DNA from 2 places in the Salinibacterium sp. UTAS2018 genome. Region 1 is predicted to be linked to the other one. Evidence: riboswitches for the same ligand, from Rfam matches in the RefSeq annotation. Region 1 holds a riboswitch; the other holds the start of a gene.
What was found. Region 1 has a riboswitch for glycine ahead of ESZ53_RS01155 (L-serine ammonia-lyase). Riboswitches for the same ligand answer to the same signal wherever they lie in the genome.
Positions count from the first base shown of each region.

Region 2: another riboswitch for glycine. It lies ahead of gcvT (glycine cleavage system aminomethyltransferase GcvT); the one in region 1 lies ahead of ESZ53_RS01155 (L-serine ammonia-lyase).

Region 1 covers NZ_CP035375.1:232,550-242,460, reverse strand. The annotation lists gene folP (dihydropteroate synthase) at 1-454, shown strand, start outside; gene ESZ53_RS01160 (pyrimidine reductase family protein) at 458-1,201, shown strand; gene ESZ53_RS01155 (L-serine ammonia-lyase) at 1,314-2,705, opposite strand; glycine riboswitch at 2,910-3,005, opposite strand; gene ESZ53_RS01150 (siderophore-interacting protein) at 3,138-3,965, opposite strand; gene ESZ53_RS01145 (bifunctional alpha/beta hydrolase/OsmC family protein) at 4,038-5,348, opposite strand; gene ESZ53_RS01140 (septum formation family protein) at 5,508-6,008, opposite strand; gene ESZ53_RS01135 (inositol monophosphatase family protein) at 6,104-6,895, opposite strand; gene rsgA (ribosome small subunit-dependent GTPase A) at 6,898-7,959, opposite strand; gene aroA (3-phosphoshikimate 1-carboxyvinyltransferase) at 7,962-9,368, opposite strand; gene ESZ53_RS01120 (sigma-70 family RNA polymerase sigma factor) at 9,478-9,911, shown strand, end outside.
Region 2 covers NZ_CP035375.1:2,821,380-2,831,290, reverse strand. The annotation lists gene ESZ53_RS13495 (VWA domain-containing protein) at 1-1,415, opposite strand, end outside; gene gcvP (aminomethyl-transferring glycine dehydrogenase) at 1,673-4,597, opposite strand; gene gcvH (glycine cleavage system protein GcvH) at 4,597-4,968, opposite strand; gene gcvT (glycine cleavage system aminomethyltransferase GcvT) at 4,971-6,128, opposite strand; glycine riboswitch at 6,268-6,389, opposite strand; gene ESZ53_RS13475 (Lrp/AsnC family transcriptional regulator) at 6,505-6,936, opposite strand; gene ESZ53_RS13470 (ornithine cyclodeaminase) at 7,068-8,099, shown strand; gene ctlX (citrulline utilization hydrolase CtlX) at 8,106-9,098, shown strand; gene ESZ53_RS13460 (VWA domain-containing protein) at 9,109-9,911, opposite strand, start outside.

The sequences.
Region 1 (9,911 bases):
GCGGGCTCAACCGCGAACCCAATTTGCTCGTCCACAGTACGACGATGTTGCTATCGAGGTGCGCGACTTTCTCCAGAGCCGCGTTGATCGAGCGATGGACGCTGGAGTTCCGGACGACCGTCTCTTTGTCGATCCTGGTCACGACCTCAACAAGAACACTCTTCATAGCCTTGAGCTCACGCGCCGACTCGACGTGATTGCCGACTTGGGGCTGCCGACACTCGTCGCGCTGTCGAATAAGGACTTCATCGGTGAGGTGCTGGAGAAACCGAAGCGAGAGCGGCTGGCGGGCTCGTTGGCCGCTGCCGTTGCCTGTGTGCTCAACGGCGCGCGCGTCGTGCGCGCTCATGAGGTAACGGAGACCGTGGATGCCGTGCGAATGGCAGAAGCGATTCTTGGGCTCCGGCAGCCGGCGGAACTCAAGCACAATATGTCCGACGCCAACGAAAGGTAGACCGTGGCCGCTGCATCCGACATCCATCCCCTTACTGCAGGCGTCGCTCTGACCGATGAGCAGTTGCTCGCGAGCTACGCAGCGGCGGAGCGTGCGAAGCCATGGCTGCGTGCCAACTTCGTCTCGAGCATCGATGGAGCCGCTACCCACGAGGGTGTCTCGGGCGGCTTGGGCACACCGGCCGACGGACGAGTGTTTCCGCTGCTGCGCCGGCTTGCGGATGTCATAGTCGTCGGTGCTGGCACCGTGCGTCACGAGGGCTACCGCAATCTCGCTCTCGACGAGGAGTCAGTAGCCTGGCGAACCGCAAACGGCCTCAGCGCGCAGCCGCCCTTCGCCATCGTGACCGCATCACTGCGTCTGGAACCGAAAGACCTTGAGTCATACGCCACGCGGCCGTTCGTGATTACCACTGAGCAGGCCTCGGCCGAGCAACGGAAGCGGATCGAGGAAGTGGCAGACGTGATTATCGCGGGAGACTCCCAAGTCGACACGGTCGAGCTCAAGCATGCGCTGGCCGAGCGTGGGTATCCGCAATTGCACAGTGAGGGTGGGCCGACTTTATTCGCCACGATGATCGCGCAGGGAGTAGTCGACGAATTGTGCCTGACCATTAGCCCGCGACTCGAAGGCGGCTCAGCGCGCCGGATCGTTGACGCCGCGGAGGCAACGCCTCAAGACATGATGCTGGCCCATGCGTTCAGTGCAGCGGATGGCACACTGCTTCTGAGGTACACGCGCGCCTAGAAGCGTCGGCGTGTGCCGCGGATTCGTTCGCGCAGGTCGCGCTGGTCGCGCGAGTCGCTCGGGGCGTGGACCGGCGCGACGGCAGCTAAGGCTCGTCGCGCGTGACTTGCTCCTAGCACTCGACTACGTTGACGGCAAGACCGCCCAACGACGTCTCTTTGTAGCGCGAGCTCATGTCTTTTCCGGTCTCGGCCATCGTGATGATGACCTCATCCAGAGAAACTCGGTGCGTTCCGTCGCCCCACAGTGCCATTTTTGCGGCATTGATGGCCTTGGCGGCCGCAATCGCATTGCGTTCGATGCAGGGGATCTGCACTAGTCCGCCGATGGGATCACACGTGAGCCCTAGGTTGTGTTCCATCGCGATCTCTGCGGCATTTTCTACCTGCTCGGGCGTTCCGCCGAGAATCTCGGCCAGGCCGGCAGCGGCCATCGACGATGCTGAGCCGACTTCTCCCTGGCATCCGACCTCAGCGCCCGAGATCGATGCCATGCGCTTGTAGAGCACGCCCACGGCCGCGCTGGCAAGCAAGAAGCGCACGGTAGCGTCATCCTTCATCGACTGGTCGGCGTCTTTCATGCCGGGAGCGTAATGCGTCGCGTAGAAGAGCACGGCGGGGATAATGCCAGCGGCACCGTTGGTAGGCGCTGTGACGACACGGCCACCGGAGGCGTTCTCTTCATTGACAGCGAGAGCCACGAGATTGACCCACTCCTGCCAAAATGCCGGGTCGCGGTGTGGGTCTTCCTTTCGCAGTCGCGCGTGCCAGTCGGGAGCGCGGCGACGAACCTTGAGCGTGCCGGGCAGATTACCCGTGCGCTCGAGGCTGTTGTTCTTGCACTCGTCCATGACATCGCGGATGTGCAGCAGACCGGCGCGCACATCGGCTTCAGTGCGGCGCGCAAGCTCGTTTCGCAGCATCACGCCGCTGAAGGGAAGACCCTCGGAGCGGCAGTGCGCGAGTAGCTGAGCTGCCGTGCGGAAGGGGAGCGGGTCCGCGATGTGGTCAAGGCCGTTGGCGCCATCGCGGTTGTCTCCCTCCCGATAGATGAAACCCCCACCGATGGAGAAGTAGGTCGCCTCGAGAATGGGGTCGCCGGCATCCGAGAATGCGGCAAAACGCATACCGTTCGGATGCCCGTCGAGAACGGTCAGCGGGTGCAGTGCAATCCCGGACTCGCGCAACGGTACTTCGTGACTCCCCGCCAAGCTGAGCATTCCCGACTCTTCGATTCTTGCCAGAATCTTTTCCATCTCAGCAGGCAGGACCTGGTCGGGAAGGTTGCCTTCGAGCCCTATGAGCACGGCACTCATCGTGCCGTGGCCGGCGCCGGTTGCAGCAAGAGAGCCGTAGAGGCGCACGCTCACTGTGGCGACGGAGTCGAGCATCCCGTGCTCAGCAAGATCGGCGGCAAATGATGCCGCTGCGCGCATCGGGCCGACGGTGTGCGAGCTGGAAGGGCCGATGCCGACAGTGAAGAGATCGAAGCTGCTGAGGGGCACTTCTTCGAGAGAGGGGGTCGGGACTTCGGTGGTGGGGGTCAGATTGCGAATGGCCACGGTGACTCCGTTTCTTCACCACACAACGTCGTGCGGGTGTCGTCGAGTCCTCTCCGCTCTGTATCGGGCCTGAGAGTTTCCGCACGCTTGTGGCGTTGCGTTGCCCCGTCGGCGAGTCGGGCTGGGCCGACTACTTTTCAGAGTTGCCTATCCACTGCGGTACTGGGGCCTGAGAGATTCCCGGAGAGGGTTTGCTCCTACGGCGCCAACCCACGATCGGAAGGACTCTCCCGCGGCGGAATGACGGCTGTTCACTTGTGCCCTCAGCATACACTCGGGCTCAATTCACTGACCGGAAAAATGGAGGGGGTTAGGTGCTCAGTAGAGCACGTGGAGCAGGTAACCAGCCGCGCTCCCACGTGCTCACGAAAGGCTCTACTCGTCGGGGTCGGTCGGATCGAGCGGCGCATGGTGGTCAGCGTTCGCCACTCCGCGGCGCCAGTATCCGTCAGCGGTTACCTGCTTTTTGGGCAGACCGAGTTCTCGACGCAAATAGCGGCGCAACGGAACGAGGGTTGCAGCCTCACCGGCCATAAAGACAAAGGTCGATTCGCCAATCTCGCCCAACGAGCGGAGTGCTGCGTCTAGCTGGCCGAGACCCTCGCGACGGTAGAACCACTGCGCGGTCATCCGGGCCTTGAGCTCGTCGCTGAAGTAAGCCTCCATGCTTTCATCGGCAACATCGAACAGCGCGGTGATGCGGACCGACGTCGGAAGCATATCTATCCAACGCGATGCGGAGGGCAGTGCTGTTTCGTCAGCGATCAGGATCACGTGGGTTGCACCCTGAGGCAGAAAGCGCGAACCGCGCGGGCCGGCAATCATGATCGGGTCGCCCACGCTCGCGTGTGCAGCCCAGGCGGAGGCTACTCCTTCGTCACCGTGGGCGACGAAGTCAAGGTCGAGTTCGTGACGGACCCCGTCGCTGCGAAAGCCGAGCGGGGTGTAGTCGCGGTAAATAACTTTGCTGTCGCCGGCTCGCTTAAAGCCATCGGCGGTCACGGTGGGCGGGGTAAGGATGCCGGTCGCGGGGTCGGGGAAGAACACCTTGACGTGGTCTGTGGGGCCACCGCTCACGAATCCATCGAGTTCATCTCCGGTGAGGGTGATGCGAGCGATTGAGGGCGTGGGGTGGCTCACAGCACTCACGGTGAGGTGACGCAAGGCGAAGGGGTGCTTGACGGTTTCGCGTTCAAAAGTCATAAACGGTTGGCGCTGGGCGCCGGCTCATTTCGCTAAAAAGTTAGGGTTGCCTAACTACTGTATCTGTCTGGGCTACTGAGTGCCAGTGAGTGTCGTGGTTATCGAGATTTCACCCTCGAGAGAGCGGTGAACGGGGCACTTATCGGCGATCACGAGGAGCGAGTCGCGTTGCTCGTCGGTGAGTTCGCCGTCGAAGGTGAGTTCGCGCGTGAAGTGCTCAACCATTCCCTCAGTTGACGTGCAGTGGTCGCAGTCTGCCGCAGCAATTCGTTCCCGCATGAGTCGCACGCTGACGCCGGTGAGCGGTATCTTCTTGCGGTCCGCGTACATACGGATAGTTATCGAGGTGCAGGTACCAAGACCCGCCAGAATGAAATCGTAGGGAGCGGCCCCGTGGTTCTCGCTGAGCGGTTGCGGCTCATCGGCGATAATTTCGTGGCCGGAAGCGAAGACCCGCTGCTCGTATCGCGCCGGACCGCTCTCGGTGACAATGACAGCGCTGCCATCGACGGTCACGGTTGCGCTGGGGTTTACACTCGGTGCTGCGCCGGTTGCGGTTGCGGGGGCGGGCTCCGCCGGGACTGAGGTGCGCTGTGCGGCTGAGGCCGAAACACCAGCTGAAACATCGGAGCGATCGAAAGCGTAGCGCGCCGCCCAGGCGGCAATCACGCTCGCTGCGAAGGTGGCGTCATCCCGGTCGCTGAGAAGGTGATCAGCCCCATCCAGAGCCACGAAGGACTTGGGATGCCGTGCAGCGTCGAAGATTTCGCGCGCGTTATCAACCCCGACGGTTTGGTCGATCGGGGAGTGCAGTACGAGCAGGGCTGCGTTCAACTTGCGCAGGCGTGCCGCTTGGGGCTGGGCGGCGATGTCATCGAGTAGTTGTTTACGGATGCGGAAAGGGCGCCCACCCAACTGCACATTAGCTTCGCCCTCGGCGACGATCTCGGCGCTCGCGTCAGCGAATAGGTTGCTGATGTGGGCCGGATCGCTCGGGCTGCCGAGAGTCGCGACCGCGCGGGTCGAGGGAACGCGGTGAGCGGCGGCGAGTACCGCGGCACCGCCCAAGGAATGTCCGATGAGAATGGTGGGTGCCCGGTAGTTGTCGCGGAGATACTCGGTGGCGGCCACGACATCGTCAATGTTCGAACTGAAGTTGGTGTTCGAAAAGTCTCCATCTGATCCGCCTAGACCGGTGAAGTCGAAGCGCAACACGGCGATGCCATAAGCGACGAGAGCGCGTGAAATGCGCGAAGCGGCGAAGGAGTCCTTGGAGCACGTGAAGCAGTGGGCAAAGAGTGCGTAGGCCGAAGGTGATCCCTCGGGAAGGTCAAGGCGGGCGGCGAGCATGGTGCCGGTGGAGCCGGGGAATTCGATCTTCATGGTTCGTTACCGCCCTGTTCTGTCGTGCTTCCAGCGTTTCGCATGGAGGCACACAATGCAACGCTGGCGGCGACGGTGTTCTTCCCGGAACGAAAGAACGGCCGGCGAGGAGAGTTCCTCCGCCGACCGTTCCAAGGTGACTAATTCACCACAGAGCTGTTACAAACCCGAGTCCGCGAGCGAACCGGTGATCTCATTTCCCGCGGGGTCATAGACGAGGCAGAGGATCTCACGATCGCCCTCTGACCAGCTGCCCTCGGTGGGGTAGTACCAAGAGAAGTCGTAGACCGAGTCTTCGTACTCGACGCCCATGAAGCTGCTGAACCCGGCGTAGCAATCATTCGTGGCCTGCTCTTCGATGACGCTGTCACCGGGGAAGTCGCCTTCATCGAGGTATGAAGCAGCGTATACCTCGGCGTCGTGAGGCTCGGCGCAGTCGATGGTTTTCGTGCTGGAGACCTCTCCACCGTCCTGGTGGCCCACTTCACAGTCGCCAACGACGAGAGTGAAGATGTCCTGAGTGGTGCCGGCGCCCGGATCGACAGCGTCACTGATCTCGTCAGTGACCTGGTCGAGGATGCTGCATCCGCTCAGGACTACAGCGGCGGCGGCAACCGCGGCGATCGCGATTGAGCGGCGCCAGATTGTCTCAGTCGTCATAAAAGTGGGTCTCTTTCGTGTGAATGTGTCGCGCTTAGTACCCGACAATCTTAGCGAACACAGCCTTTTCACAGGTAACGAAATGGGGTGAACTGCTAATGAGATCGCAGAAAGTTCAACGAATCGTTATGAAGAATGCCGTTTGTGGCGAGCGCACTACCGTGCCATGGACCCTCTTCACCGTCCACCGAGGTGAAGCGGCCACCGGCCTCCTGCACGATCGGGATGAGCGCCGCCATGTCATAAGGCTGCAGATCAAACTCGCCCACGAGGTCCAATGCCCCTTCGGCAAGCAACATGTACGCCCACATGTCACCGATCGCACGCGAACGCCACGTGGCGCGAGTGAGTGCGACAGCGGCATCCAAGCGGCCAGCGCCATCCCAGCCCGACAAGCTGTTGTAGCTGATGGATGCGGCGTCTAACGCGGCCACTTTGCTCACGAAAATCTGCTCGGGCTCTTCATCGCGGGCCTGTGCGAAGGCGCCGTGACCGGTCGCGGCCCACCAGCGTTTGCCGAGGGCCGGAGAGCTGACGACGCCAACTTGCGGCACGCCATCGATGACGAGCGAAATGAGAGTGCCCCAGATCGGGACGCCGCGCAGAAAATTGGAGGTGCCGTCGATGGGGTCGATGATCCACTGGCGGTTCGAGTCACCGGCCTCGCCGTACTCTTCACCGAGAATCGAGTCGCCCGGTCGTGCAGCGGCGATGCCCGCACGAATGCTGCGCTCGACAGCCTTGTCAGCATCCGTTACCGGAGTGCGGTCAGGCTTCGTCGTGACCTCGAGATCGAGCGCAGTGAAGCGATCGAGGGAGATGAGGTCAGCGTCGCCCGCGAGAGCGAGGGCAAGGGAAAGATCGTCGGCGAGAGTGTATTCGGTCACAGCTACACGCTAGCGGAACCGAGTGTCGTAATGAGCCGCTGGAATGAGTCCAGACGCAGCCGGCCGACCTCGCCGAGAGCGCCAGCAGCAACAGCCTCGGAAATAGCGCAGTCGGGAGCATCCGGTAAGTGGGTGCAGCCGCGGGGGCACTCCTCAGCAAGTTCTGCCAGATCAGTGAACGACGACAGTATCTTGCTGGGATCGATGTGCCCGAGTCCAAACGAGCGCACGCCCGGAGTATCGACGACCCAGCCGGAACCCACTCGGTACGACATCGTCGACGATGAGGTATGACGACCGCGGCCGGTCACCGAATTGACGCGTCCGACGGCACGGTTAGCGTCCGGCACCAAAGCGTTGACAAGGGTGGACTTGCCAACGCCCGAGTGGCCAACCGCAACGGTCGTGTGCCCTTCCAGGGCAGCCCTCAACTCGTCGAGAGGAACCTCGTCAGAGCGGCTTGCGATGACCTTCAGATTAAGACCGGCGAAATTCTGCAAGAACGGAGCCGGATCCTGCAAGTCAGTTTTGGTGATGCACAGAATCGGATCGATTCCCGCATCGTAGGCAGCAACAAGATAGCGGTCGACGAGTCGCGGTCGTGGCTCGGGGTCAGCCGCGGCAACAACGATGAGCATCTGATCGGCGTTGGCGACAATGATGCGTTCTACGGCATCCGTATCATCGGCGCTTCGGCGCAGCAGTGTGGTGCGTTCGCGGATGCGAACGATGCGGGACAGCGTTCCTTCGGTGCCACTCGTGTCACCCACAAGGTCAACCCAGTCGCCGGTGACGACGGAAACTTTGCCGTGCTGGTTGCGGCCGAGCTCGCGAGCGCGTGCCGCGATGATTTGGCGCTCCTCAGGGGTTCCCTCGGCTACCCACACACCGTAGCGGCCACGGTCCACGCTGAACACGCGACCCTCGATGGCATCCGAATGCTGCGGGCGAATCTTGCTGCGGGGCTTATTGGCCTTCGGGTTCGGGCGCATGCGCACCGAACTCTCGTCGTATTCGCTGTAGGCGCGGTCGTCATCGTCGTCGTCGCCGGTGAGCCAGCTCATCGTTAGAGCAGCCCGAGAGTGTTGGTGGTGAGGGGCGCATCGCCGACGAGGGTGCGCCACAGTTCGGGGAACTGGGGGAGCGTCTTAGCGGTCGATTCGATGCCCTCGATCTCCACGCCCTCGATCGCGAGGCCAATAATGGCGCCGGCGGTCGACATTCGGTGATCTTCGTAGCTGTGCCAGATACCGCCGTGCAGGGCGGCGGGCTCGATGTGAAGCCCGTCATCGAGTTCGGTGACGGATCCGCCGAGCGCGTTGATCTCGGTGCGCAGAGCAGCAAGGCGGTCTGTTTCATGACCGCGCAAATGACCGATCCCGGTAATAGTGCTGGCAGAGGATGCCAGAGCAGCGAGGGCGACGATCGCGGGAGCGAGTTCGCCACCGGTCGAGAGGTCGAGTTCGACTCCGGGGTAGCGCTGACCGCCGACGACGCCAACACCGCCATCGATCGTGAGCGCGCCATCCTTGCGAATGGCCGTCGCGCCAAACAGCGGGAGCAGTTGCTCGAGGTCGGCACCGACCTGCGTGGTGGTCTCAGGCCATCCCTCGATCGTGACTGAACCCCCCGCAACAACAGCGGCAGCCAAGAACGGTGCAGCGTTAGAGAGGTCGGGTTCCAGAACCACATCGATGGCGCGGATCGGCCCTGCGGGCACAATCCAGACGCCGGGCTCGGGGCTCTCGACAACAACGCCGCGAGCAGCGAGGCATTCGATCGTCATCTCAATGTGCGGCATGCTCGGCAGCTTCTCGCCGGTGTGACGCAGCGTCAAGCCGTTATCGAAGCGCGCCGCTGCGAGCAGCAGTCCCGAGACGAACTGGCTGGATGCCGAAGCATCGATACTGACTTCGCCACCGGCAACCGTGCCCATGCCGTACAGGCTGAAGGGAAGGGTTCCGCGGCCATCGTCGGAGACATCGACGCCCAAAGCGCGCAGCGAGTCAATTGTGGTGCGCATCGGGCGGCGAAGGGCTGCCTCATCGCCATCGAACGCGACAGGGCCAAGCGCGAGAGCGGCAACGGGAGGAAGGAAGCGCATCACTGTGCCGGCAAGGCCGCAGTCGATGGATGTTCCCCCCTCAAGCTCACCGGGGGTGACCTGCAGGTCGGGACCGAAGGCGTTACCGGTGGGGATCTCTGTGATCCCGACGCCGAGAGCGCGCAAGGCCTGGATCATGAGGGCACTGTCGCGCGAGTGCAGCGGAGAGTGCAGGCGCGAGGGGCCATCGGAGAGAGCCGCCAGAACCAATTCGCGGTTCGTGAGACTCTTACTGCCCGGCAAACTCAGCGATGCCGAGAGGGCGTGAGTAACGGTCGGTGCTGGCCAGTTTCCGGGCACCGTGGTGTCTGGCACCGTCTCGTCGTCATACGGGCTGAACTCTGGGTTGGAATACTTAGATACGAACATCAGTTACTAAGAGTATCGGCGTTTAAGACCCCACGGAGGAGGCGCCCGTATGACAGCAGTACTGAGTACTCAGCAGGATGTGGTTATCAGCGAACTAGAATTGTCGCTAATGACTACCGACAGAGTTGAGCCCAGCGCCACCGAAGCTGCCGCTGACGACAAGCGACGACAGTTCGAAGAGCAGGCGCTGCCCTTTATGGACCAGCTTTTCGGCGCCGCAATGCGCATGACCCGCAACCCCACCGACGCTGCAGATCTCGTTCAAGAGACCTTCATCAAAGCGTTTCAGGCGTTCGGTCAATTTCAGCAAGGCACGAACCTGAAGGCCTGGCTGTATCGCATCCAGACCAACACGTTCATCAATATTTATCGCAAGAACCAGCGCAACCCTTATCAGGGCACTATTGACGAACTTGAAGATTGGCAATTGGGCGGCGCTGAGTCGGTCACCCAATCCGTCTCGACGCGCTCGGCTGAAGCAGAAGCGATCGATCACTTGCCCGATAGTGCGGTGAAGGATGCGCTGCAGTCGATCCCCGAAGA
Region 2 (9,911 bases), 410 kb from region 1:
AAGCCCGTGTAGCCGTAGATCTGATCAGGCAACGACGCGACGACACCGTTAATCTGCGCTACGTGAGCCGGGTCAGAGAGAGGCTCGATCGGAGAAAGCGGTTCCCAGTCTTGGGTTCCGATACGGTTCTGCGAGAACGCCCACACCCCGAGCTCGGCTTCTCCCGAGAATTTCGAGAGCGCTTCGCCCGCAGCCAGTTGGAAGACATCGATACGACGCAGCCCGTTGTTGGCTGGATCGAGCATGGAACCGGAAACGTCGATCACCACGAGCAGTCGCGAACGGAGCGTCAGAACACTCCACGAACGCAGAATCTCGATCTGCACCGCGGCATCCGCTGTCGGCTTGGCCTCAGTGGCAACCTCAGGCACCCCCGTTACACGCAGGGCTCCCCCGCCATCAGCATCACGGAAACCCTCACCCGCCAGCAGCTCGACTGACGATCGCGTCGCTGCGGCGAAAGCGGTGAGGAGCTTGCTGGAGTCATCCGTCTCGGCCGAGTCGGCGGCCACGGCAGAGGATGCATCGGTGCCCGCTGCCCCAGCAGCATCCGCGTCACTTCCCGCTCCCACGATTTCGACGAAGGGGTAGGTGAGCTCGACGGTGCCGTCTGAAGGATAGACCGCAACGACTGGCGAGGACGGCGATGCCGTGTTGTACGCCGCCACTTCGCGCTCGGTCGTGATGACCACGGTCGGTACCGCGGCTTCTGCGGCGAGCTCGAATGCTTCCTCAGTCGACTGCGGGATTGTTTTTCCGATGGCGAGCATGGCGCCGGCGAACTGGCGCGGATCCTCGGCAGAGGACACCGACTTCAGTTGCGCTAAACCAGCGAGGCTGGCCGTAGAAGCTTCGGGATCGGGCAGCAGCGTTGCTACTGTGCCGGAAAGCAATGATCCCCACGACAGGGGTTCGTCGCCCAGAGTTGAGACCTGAGCCGCTGACGTCGCAAGAACGACAGGCGTGCTGGCTACGTAATCCGTGATTTCGAGCTCGGGAGCGGTGCGGCCCAATGACGACGCCATCGACTCGACGCGGTCAAGCCACGCAGCCGAGTCAGGAACCCACGCATCGAGATCGCCCGAAGCACCCGAGGCGAAGAGCGCAGCCGTGTCGGCCGACAGCAAGGAGCGCACTTCGGTGGACGTGCAGTTACCTTCCGCAGCGTCGAAATCTGCGGCAACCGCCGTGAGCGTGGGAGCTATCGACGGATCAGCAGCGATGACGACGGGACGGGTGTCGCTACAGCCGCCCGCAAACGGCGTCACAGCATTGGTAATCCACCCGATCGCACCGAACTGAATGCCGGCGAGAGCAAGAGAAGCAATGGAAACTAGAGCGATGGGTACAAGCCACCAACGCTTCTTCCAGCGTTGCCAAAATGTCTTACGGTGGCGGTGCCGTCGTGTCGTCACTGAGGTCTCCAGTCGGTGAGAAAGCGATATGAGATCGTCGGGTCGACCACTCGCCATACACCAAACGCACACTACAACAACTGGTACGACAATATCCAGCCGCGGCCACGGAAAGTTGAGCGTTCTCGCAGCGCGCCCAATAGAACACTGGTGTCCCACTTTATGGGGACACACAAACGGCGCGTGCACCGTCGAACTGGATCGACTGTGCACGCGCCGTTTTTCGCTAGAAAACTAGCGGGTTCGCCCTCTGTGAACTACTGGGCGAAGGCCTCAATAGGCGGGCACGAGCAGACCAAGTTGCGGTCACCATACGCGTTGTCAACGCGACGAACCGGGGGCCAATACTTGCCTGAAACGAGCGAGCTCAACGGGTAAACCGCCTGCTCCCGCGAATAGGAGTGCTCCCAGTCACCAGCGATCACCGAATGCGCTGTGTGCGGGGCATTGATGAGGGGGTTGTCGTCGGCTGGCCACTTTCCGGCTGCTACGGCATCCGCCTCTTCTTTGATCGCAATCATCGCGTCGATGAAACGGTCGAGCTCGGCGAGGTCTTCGCTCTCTGTGGGCTCGACCATGAGCGTGCCCGATACCGGGAACGACATCGTCGGCGCGTGGAAACCGTAGTCAATGAGGCGCTTGGCGACATCGTTGTTGTCGATGCCGGTCGCCTCCTTAAGCGGACGCAGATCGAGGATGCACTCGTGAGCAACCAAGCCGTTATCGCCGGCATAGAGCACCGGGAAGTGCTCGCGCAGGCGTACTGCAACGTAGTTGGCCGAGAGCACCGCAGCACCGGTGGCAGCCTTGAGGCCCGCCGATCCCATCATGCGCACGTACGCCCACGTGATGGGCAGAATGCTCGGGCTTCCGTAGGGTGCAGCGCTGACCGCTCCCCCAGCGTGAACATACGGACCCGCAGCACCGGTCTGCATGTCGAACGCGGGATGATGCTGGCTCTGAGCCATCGGATGACCGGGCAAGAACTTAGCCAAGTGCGCCTTCGCGACGACGGGCCCCACGCCGGGACCGCCACCACCGTGAGGGATGCAGAAGGTCTTGTGCAGGTTGAGGTGGCTGACGTCGCCGCCGAAGTCGCCAAACCGCGCGTAACCGAGCAGGGCGTTGAGGTTGGCACCGTCAACGTAGACCTGACCGCCCGCATCGTGCACAGCCTGCGTGATTTCACGCACTTCGTGCTCGTAAACACCGTGGGTGGAGGGGTAGGTGATCATCAGGGCGGCGATTTCGCTCGCGTGCTCGGCGATCTTGGCGCGCAAGTCATCGAGGTCAACGTTGCCGAGATCATCACAGGCGACGACAACCACGCGCATTCCGGCGAGCATCGCGCTGGCGGCGTTCGTGCCGTGCGCGCTCGACGGAATCAGGCAGATGGTGCGCTCCGGGTTGCCGTTTGCACGGTGGTAGCCACGGATGGCGAGCAAACCGGCAAGCTCACCCTGGCTGCCCGCGTTCGGCTGCAGCGATGCGGTGTCGTACCCGGTGACCTCGGTGAGCCATGATTCGAGGTGCGAAATCATGACGAGGTAACCCGAGACATCTTCGGCAGGAGCGAAGGGGTGGATGCCCGCAAATTCCGGCCAGCTCACCGCTTCCATCTCGGTCGCAGCGTTCAACTTCATCGTGCACGAGCCAAGCGGGATCATGCCGCGGTCGAGCGCGTAGTCCTTGTCAGCCAGGTACTTGAGGTAGCGCATCATGCTCGTCTCCGAGCGGTGCGTGTTGAAGACGGGGTGCGTGAGGTACTCGCTCGTGCGGTTGAGGGCCTCAGGGATGCTGGCGTCGTCGAGCGGCGTCGTGTAACCGCCCTCCAGCCCGAAGGCATCGGCGAGATCGTTCTCTTGCGCCGCGAGCATTCCGGCGTAGGGCTGCGTCGATACTTCGTCGAAGCTCAGACGTACGGTGTCGGCATCCACTACATAGAGCAGGATGTCGCTCTCGAGCGCTTTGGCGGCAATCGCCTGAGCCTGGCCCTTTTTCGTGACCGTCAGGGTATCGAAGAAAGTCTCGTTCTCGACCGTGAAGCCGGCAGCGGTCAAGCGCGCGGCGAATTTGGCGGTGTCGTGGTGGATGCGCTGAGCGATCCGCTTGAGCCCCTGCGGTCCGTGATACACGGCGTACATGGATGCCATGACCGCCAACAGCACCTGAGCGGTACAGATGTTGGAGGTCGCCTTCTCGCGGCGGATGTGCTGCTCACGTGCCTGCAGGGAGAGACGGTAGGCGGGGTTGCCCGCGGCATCCTGAGAGACCCCAACGAGACGACCAGGCAGCTGGCGTTCGAGACCCTTGCGCACCGACATGTAGCCGGCGTGCGGTCCGCCGAAGCCCATCGGAACGCCGAAGCGCTGCGTGGTGCCCACGGCAACGTCGGCGCCGAGCTCGCCCGGAGACTTGAGAATAGTGAGAGCGAGCAGGTCGGCGGCGACGACAGCGAGTCCGCCGTGAGCCTTGACCGCAGCGATAACCTCGCTGGAATCCCACACGCGACCGGTTGCACCCGGGTACTGGATGAGCGCGCCGAAGCACTCCGGCAGCTCGGGGTTCGCCCCCAACGTGGCCAGGTCGAGCTCGACAAGCTCAATCCCGAGAGCCTCTGCGCGGTTCGCCAACAGGGCCTTGGTCTGCGGAAGCGTGTCGGCATCCACGATGAAAACGGGCGACTCGACGCGAGCGGCACGGCGAGCGAGGAGCATTCCCTCGACAGCCGCGGTGCCCTCATCGAGCATCGATGCGTTCGTGGTGGTCATACCCGCGAGGTCAGCCACCATCGTCTGGAAGTTGATGAGCGCCTCAAGGCGACCCTGCGAGATCTCGGGCTGGTATGGCGTGTACGCCGTGTACCAGCTCGGGTTCTCCAGCACGTTGCGCTTGATGACGGCGGGCGTGATGGTGTCGTAGTAGCCGAGACCGATCATGCTGCGGCGAACCTTATTCGCGCCAGCGAGTGCGCGCAGTTCGGCGAGCGCTTCCCGCTCCGAGGCGGGAGCCGGGATGGACGAGTTTTCGACCGGAGTCTGGTGAATGGCCGGCGGGACCGCGGCCTCCACGAGCGCTTCGAGGCTGTCGTAGCCGACCGCGGCCAGCATGCTGGCCTGGGCTGCGGCATCCGTTCCGATGTGGCGGTCAGCGAAGGTACCGCTGAGGTAGGGGTTGGGCATTATTCGCCTGTCAGTGCGGTGTACTCGTCGAGGCTGAGCATCGACGGGAGTTCGGAGAATTCGATCTTCACGAGCCAGCCTTCACCGAAGGGGTCGCTGTTGACGAGTTCGGGGCTGTCGGCAACCGCGTCGTTGGACTCGACGACGGTTCCGGCAACGGGAGCGAAAAGTTCGCCCACGGACTTGGTCGACTCGATCTCGCCGACAATCTTGCCCTCGGTGACGGTGTCGCCCACCTTGGGAAGGTCAACGAAGACGATGTCGCCGAGCTTGCCTGCGGCGAAATCGGTGATTCCCACGGTCGCGACGTTTCCGTCAACCAGCACCCACTCGTGCTCGGCGGTGTACTGCAGTTCGCTCTTCTCAGCCATGATCAGGCCTCTCTTTTGTAAAAGGGTAGGGAAACAACGGATGCAGCAATGCGACTGCCCCGCACATCAATATGAAGCTCGGTGCCGACCTCACTCGCGTCAGGATCGACGTAAGCCATAGCGATCGGGTGGCCCAGGGTAGGCGAAAGCGCCCCCGAGGTGATGACGCCAACTTCTTTGTCCCCGTGGAAGAGGAGGTAGTCAGCGCGGCCGGCGCGACGACCTTCGGCGGCAAGACCAACGAGCACACGGGCACCGGCATCCGGGCCCTCTTCGATGGCGCTGCGGCCGACAAAGTCGCCCTCTTTGCTGAGCGCCACAACGCGGCCAAGCCCGGCTTGCACGGGGAAGGTGGTGAGGTTGAGCTCGTGTCCATACAGCGGCATGCCCGCTTCGAGGCGGAGAGTGTCGCGGCAGGCGAGTCCGGCGGGAACGAGACCGAGCGGGGAGCCGGCAACCGTGAGCGCTGCCCACAGGGCGGCTGCGGCATCCACGTGGATGTAGAGCTCAAAACCGTCTTCACCCGTGTATCCGGTGCGAGCGATGATGAGGTCGGTTCCGTCGAACGTTGCCACGGTTTCGCGGTAGTACTTGAGTTCGTTAAGGGGCGTTGCGAAGTCGGTGAGACCGGCAGTGGCCTCGAGAATGGCGCGGGAGACCGGGCCTTGCACGGCGATAAGCGCGTAGTCGTCGCTATCGTCGGTGACTACCACGTCGAAGCCGACGGCGCGCTCGGTCAGCGCCGTCGCTGCTGCGAAGCGGTTTCCGGCGTTAGCAACCACCAAGAAGTGGTCGTCGGCAAGACGGTACGTGACGAGGTCATCGATGATGCCACCGGCCTCGTTGAGCAGCAGGCTGTACTTAGCCTGCGCGAGGGCGATGCCCGAGAGCTTTCCGGCGAGCGCGAAATCAAGGTACGCCCCGGCGTCGACGCCACGCACGTGAATCTCAGCCATGTGCGAGATGTCGAAGATGCCGGCGGCGGTGCGCACAGCATGGTGCTCGGCGAGGTCGGAGCTGTAGCGCACCGGCATCATCCACCCAGCAAAGTCGGTGAAGGTGGCACCCAACTGTTCGTGGATGCTGTGCAGCGGCGAGTACTTCACCGCGGCGGGCGAAGAGTCAGCGATTGACGTTGACGAGGGTGATTCATCGGACACGGAGTTCTCCTGGCGCAGGGGCTAGTGAATAGAACTCCCCCTCTGTGATGAGCCTGAGAGCTTCACACACCAAGAATCTAGTGAGCTTTCACCGTCGGCGGAACCTCAGGGTGATGCGAGGTTCTCTTTCCAGAGTGGCCAGTGCGATGCGGTACATGAACCTGAGAGATTGGCGGGGAGGCTTGCTCCTTCGGTGCCGGCCTAGCGCCTGCCAACTTCTGTTGACTCACGCTGGGTTCCCGGCTCTCCCGCATTGTGTTGCGGCCCGATGTTCAGTTGTGAGTTCAGCATAGCAATGCGGGGCGGATGCGCGCGCCGATGAGCACGCTGCGAACAGGCAATTCGCTGCCTTTCGGCCGAGTGGTGCTCGGGTGGTCTACAGCAGCGCGGAGCTGAGCAGCAGGCTCGTTTCGCTGTTCACGACGCCCTCGACGTTGCGCATGCGGGCGAGCACGCGGTCGAAGTTGCTGAGGCTGTCGGTGCGGATGTCGGCCACGAGGTCCCAGCCGCCGTTGGTGGTGTGGAGTTCGTGGATTTCGGGCAGGCCTCGCAATTGACTGATGACAGCATCCGTCGATCGCCCTTCTACCTCGACGAAGGCGATCGCGCGAATGAACGAAGGGTCGCGATCCTCGCGAATTCTGACGGAGAAACCGAGCACCGTGCCGTTACTCACGAGGCGATCGATGCGGCTGTTGACAGTCGCCCGCGTGACGTTGAGGCGACGCGACAGGCTTGCGACCGACTCGCGCGCATCGGCCCGAAGAGCAGCGAGGAGGCGACGATCGAGGTCATCGAGATTGGGCATGACCAAAGTGTATATTTTAGCCCCGCATTATGCATAGTTATTAGCCGAAAATAGCGTTGACTGAGAGTTGTGAATACATAGTGCACATTCGTAACGTGGGAACCAGCAATACTGCAACGAAAGGAGTGAACATGGTTCACTACGTAGACGTCCCGAACATGCGCCGCTGGATCGCCGACACCGGCATCGAACCGATCATCATGGGCATCGTCAGCTATCTCGAGCAGGATTACGCCAAGTGGCCCCAGTTCGACAAGAGCCCGCGCGTGGCCGCCCACTCCAGTGAGGGTGTCATCGAGCTCATGCCCACGAGTGATGGCGAAACGTACGCCTTTAAGTACGTGAATGGTCACCCCGCTAACCCCGCGCTCGGCTTCCAAACCGTCACCGCGCTCGGCATGCTCGCCCGCGTCGACAACGGCTACCCCACCTTCCTCTCTGAGATGACCTTGCTCACGGCACTGCGCACCTCGGCAACCTCGGTCTTGGCCGCCCGCGCACTCGCCCGCCCCGACTCCAGCGTGCTTGCCCTCATCGGCACGGGTACGCAATCCGAATTCCAGGCTCTCGGCTTCCGCGCTGGCCTTGGCATCACGAGCCTGCGCGTGTGGGACACCGACCCTGCTGCGATGGACAAGTTCATTCGCAACGTTGAGCCGCTCGGCTTCGACATCGTGCGCGCCACCTCCGCCGCGGATGCTGCGGCCGGTGCCGACATCGTCACGACGTGCACCGCCGACAAGAAGAACGCGACGATCCTCACCGCCGACATGATCGAACCCGGCATGCACCTCAACGCCATCGGCGGCGATTGCCCCGGCAAGACTGAACTCGAAGCGGCGATCGTTCAGAACGCGACCGTTTTCGTGGAGTTCCCCGAGCAGACCCGTATCGAGGGCGAAATTCAGCAGCTCGACGCGGACTCCCCCATCACTGAGCTGTGGGAAGTTCTCGCGGGCAGCGCAACTGGCCGCAGCTCCGCCGACGAAGTCACGCTCTTCGACTCGGTCGGCTTCGCGATCGAAGACTTCTCTGCCTTGCGCTACGTTTTCGACGCGGTTCGCGGCACCGAGTATGCGACTGATCTCGATCTGATCGCTGACCCGGCTGACCCGAAAGACCTGTTCTCTCTCGTCTCCCGCGCTCCCGCGCTTACCGCGTAACCGTCAATGAGCGTTCAGGCGCCTTCCGCCGCAGTACTGATCCGCCCGCACCGGTTCACGCCGAACAGCCAGACCGCGGGCGACAACGCCTTCCAGTCGACTGACCCCACGCGAACACCGGATGAGATTGCTCGCGCCGCGTACGACGAGTCCACTCAGGTGGCCGAGACTCTGCGTGACGCCGGCGTGAACATCCACGTGTTCGAAGATACCGAGAGCTCGCGCCCCGACAGCGTGTTCCCCAATAACTGGTTCTCCACGCACAGTGGCGGCCGTGTTGCGGTGTACCCGATGTATGCGCCGAATCGTCGCACTGAACGTCGCCCCGACGTAATCGAGATGCTGAAGCACGACTTTCGAGTGCAGGATGTCGTGGACTACTCCGGACTTGAGCACGACGGTATCTACCTTGAGGGCACCGGCGCGATGGTCATTGACCACACCAACCGGGTGGCGTACGCGGCGGAATCACACCGGGCAAACCCGCTCGCGCTTGAGCGTTTCTGTGCATCGTTTGGCTACGAGCCGATGATGTTCGAAGCACGCGATAGCCACGGGGTGCCGATTTATCACACCAACGTCATGATGTGCATCGCCACGGATTTCGCCATGATCGGGCTCGACCTGATCGCGTCGGGCGACCGCCGAATGGAGATGGCGGAGCGCCTGACAGCCCCCGGCCGCACCCTGATCGACCTCACGGCCGATCAGATTGCGAACTTCGCCGGCAATGCGCTCGAACTCAAGGGCACCAACGGTCGCATCTTGGCACTTTCGAGCCGGGCGCTGAAGAGCCTGACGCCCGCTCAGCGATCGGTGATCGAAGCGAGCTGCGAGATTGTGCCTCTCGATATTCCGACAATCGAGCTGGCTGGCGGCTCGGTGCGCTGCATGGTGGCGGGCATCCACTTGGATCGCCGCTCACGCATGGCCGCGGATGTTGCGGCAGGCGTGCCCGCCGCCGGTTCTGCCGAAACAGCCCCGACGGCAGGAGCCTAAGAGCGTCTCGCTAGCTGCAGTTCGGGCGGCAGTCGCGCTGGGACAACGCCTCGAGCATCACGTTGCTGAGCTCGGTGGGGTTGTTTGCTTGGTACGCCGTTCCGCCGGTGGCCTGGGCGATCTTGCGCATCGCCTCGACGTCGGTGTCTGGACCAATTCCAACGAGCACCACGGGAACAGGCTCGTCTCGGTTTGCATCGATCATGACGGTCAATTCTTCGAGGAGTTTCTCGAGAGAGATGCCGTTGTCGTCTTCGTTGCGACCGTCAGTAATAAGCATTACTGAGTTGACCTTGTCAGGGTTGTAGTCCTCGCGAACGTGCGTCACGGCGGCCAACACAGAATCGTTGAGCCCGGTGTAGCCACTGATTCGCGAGGGCAAGGAGTCGATGATCGCCTGCAGATTTTCGACGTGTTCGGGGTCGTTCATCGAGCGAATACCCGCGACGTCTTCCCAGTCTTCCGTACCCACTCGCTCCTTGGAGAAGAGCCACATTCCGAGCTCGTCATCTTCGGAGAGCGTGCTGAATGCATCTTCTGCCGAGTTTTGGAACATCTCGATGCGGCGCTGACCATCCCATGCTCGCTCGAGCATGGATCCCGAAACGTCGACGACGGTAAGGATGCGCGAGCGCAGGTTCAGCGCGTTCCAGTTACGCAGGATGCTGACGAGTTCATCAGTATCTCCAACGCTCTTCGTCTCGACCGGGGCCGCGATCACGCCCGAGGCGAGAATCTCGCCCTCTCCCGCGTTGTCACGAAAGCCCTCCGCATTAAGAACCTGCGAGGAACCGCGAACAAGGTCTGCGAACT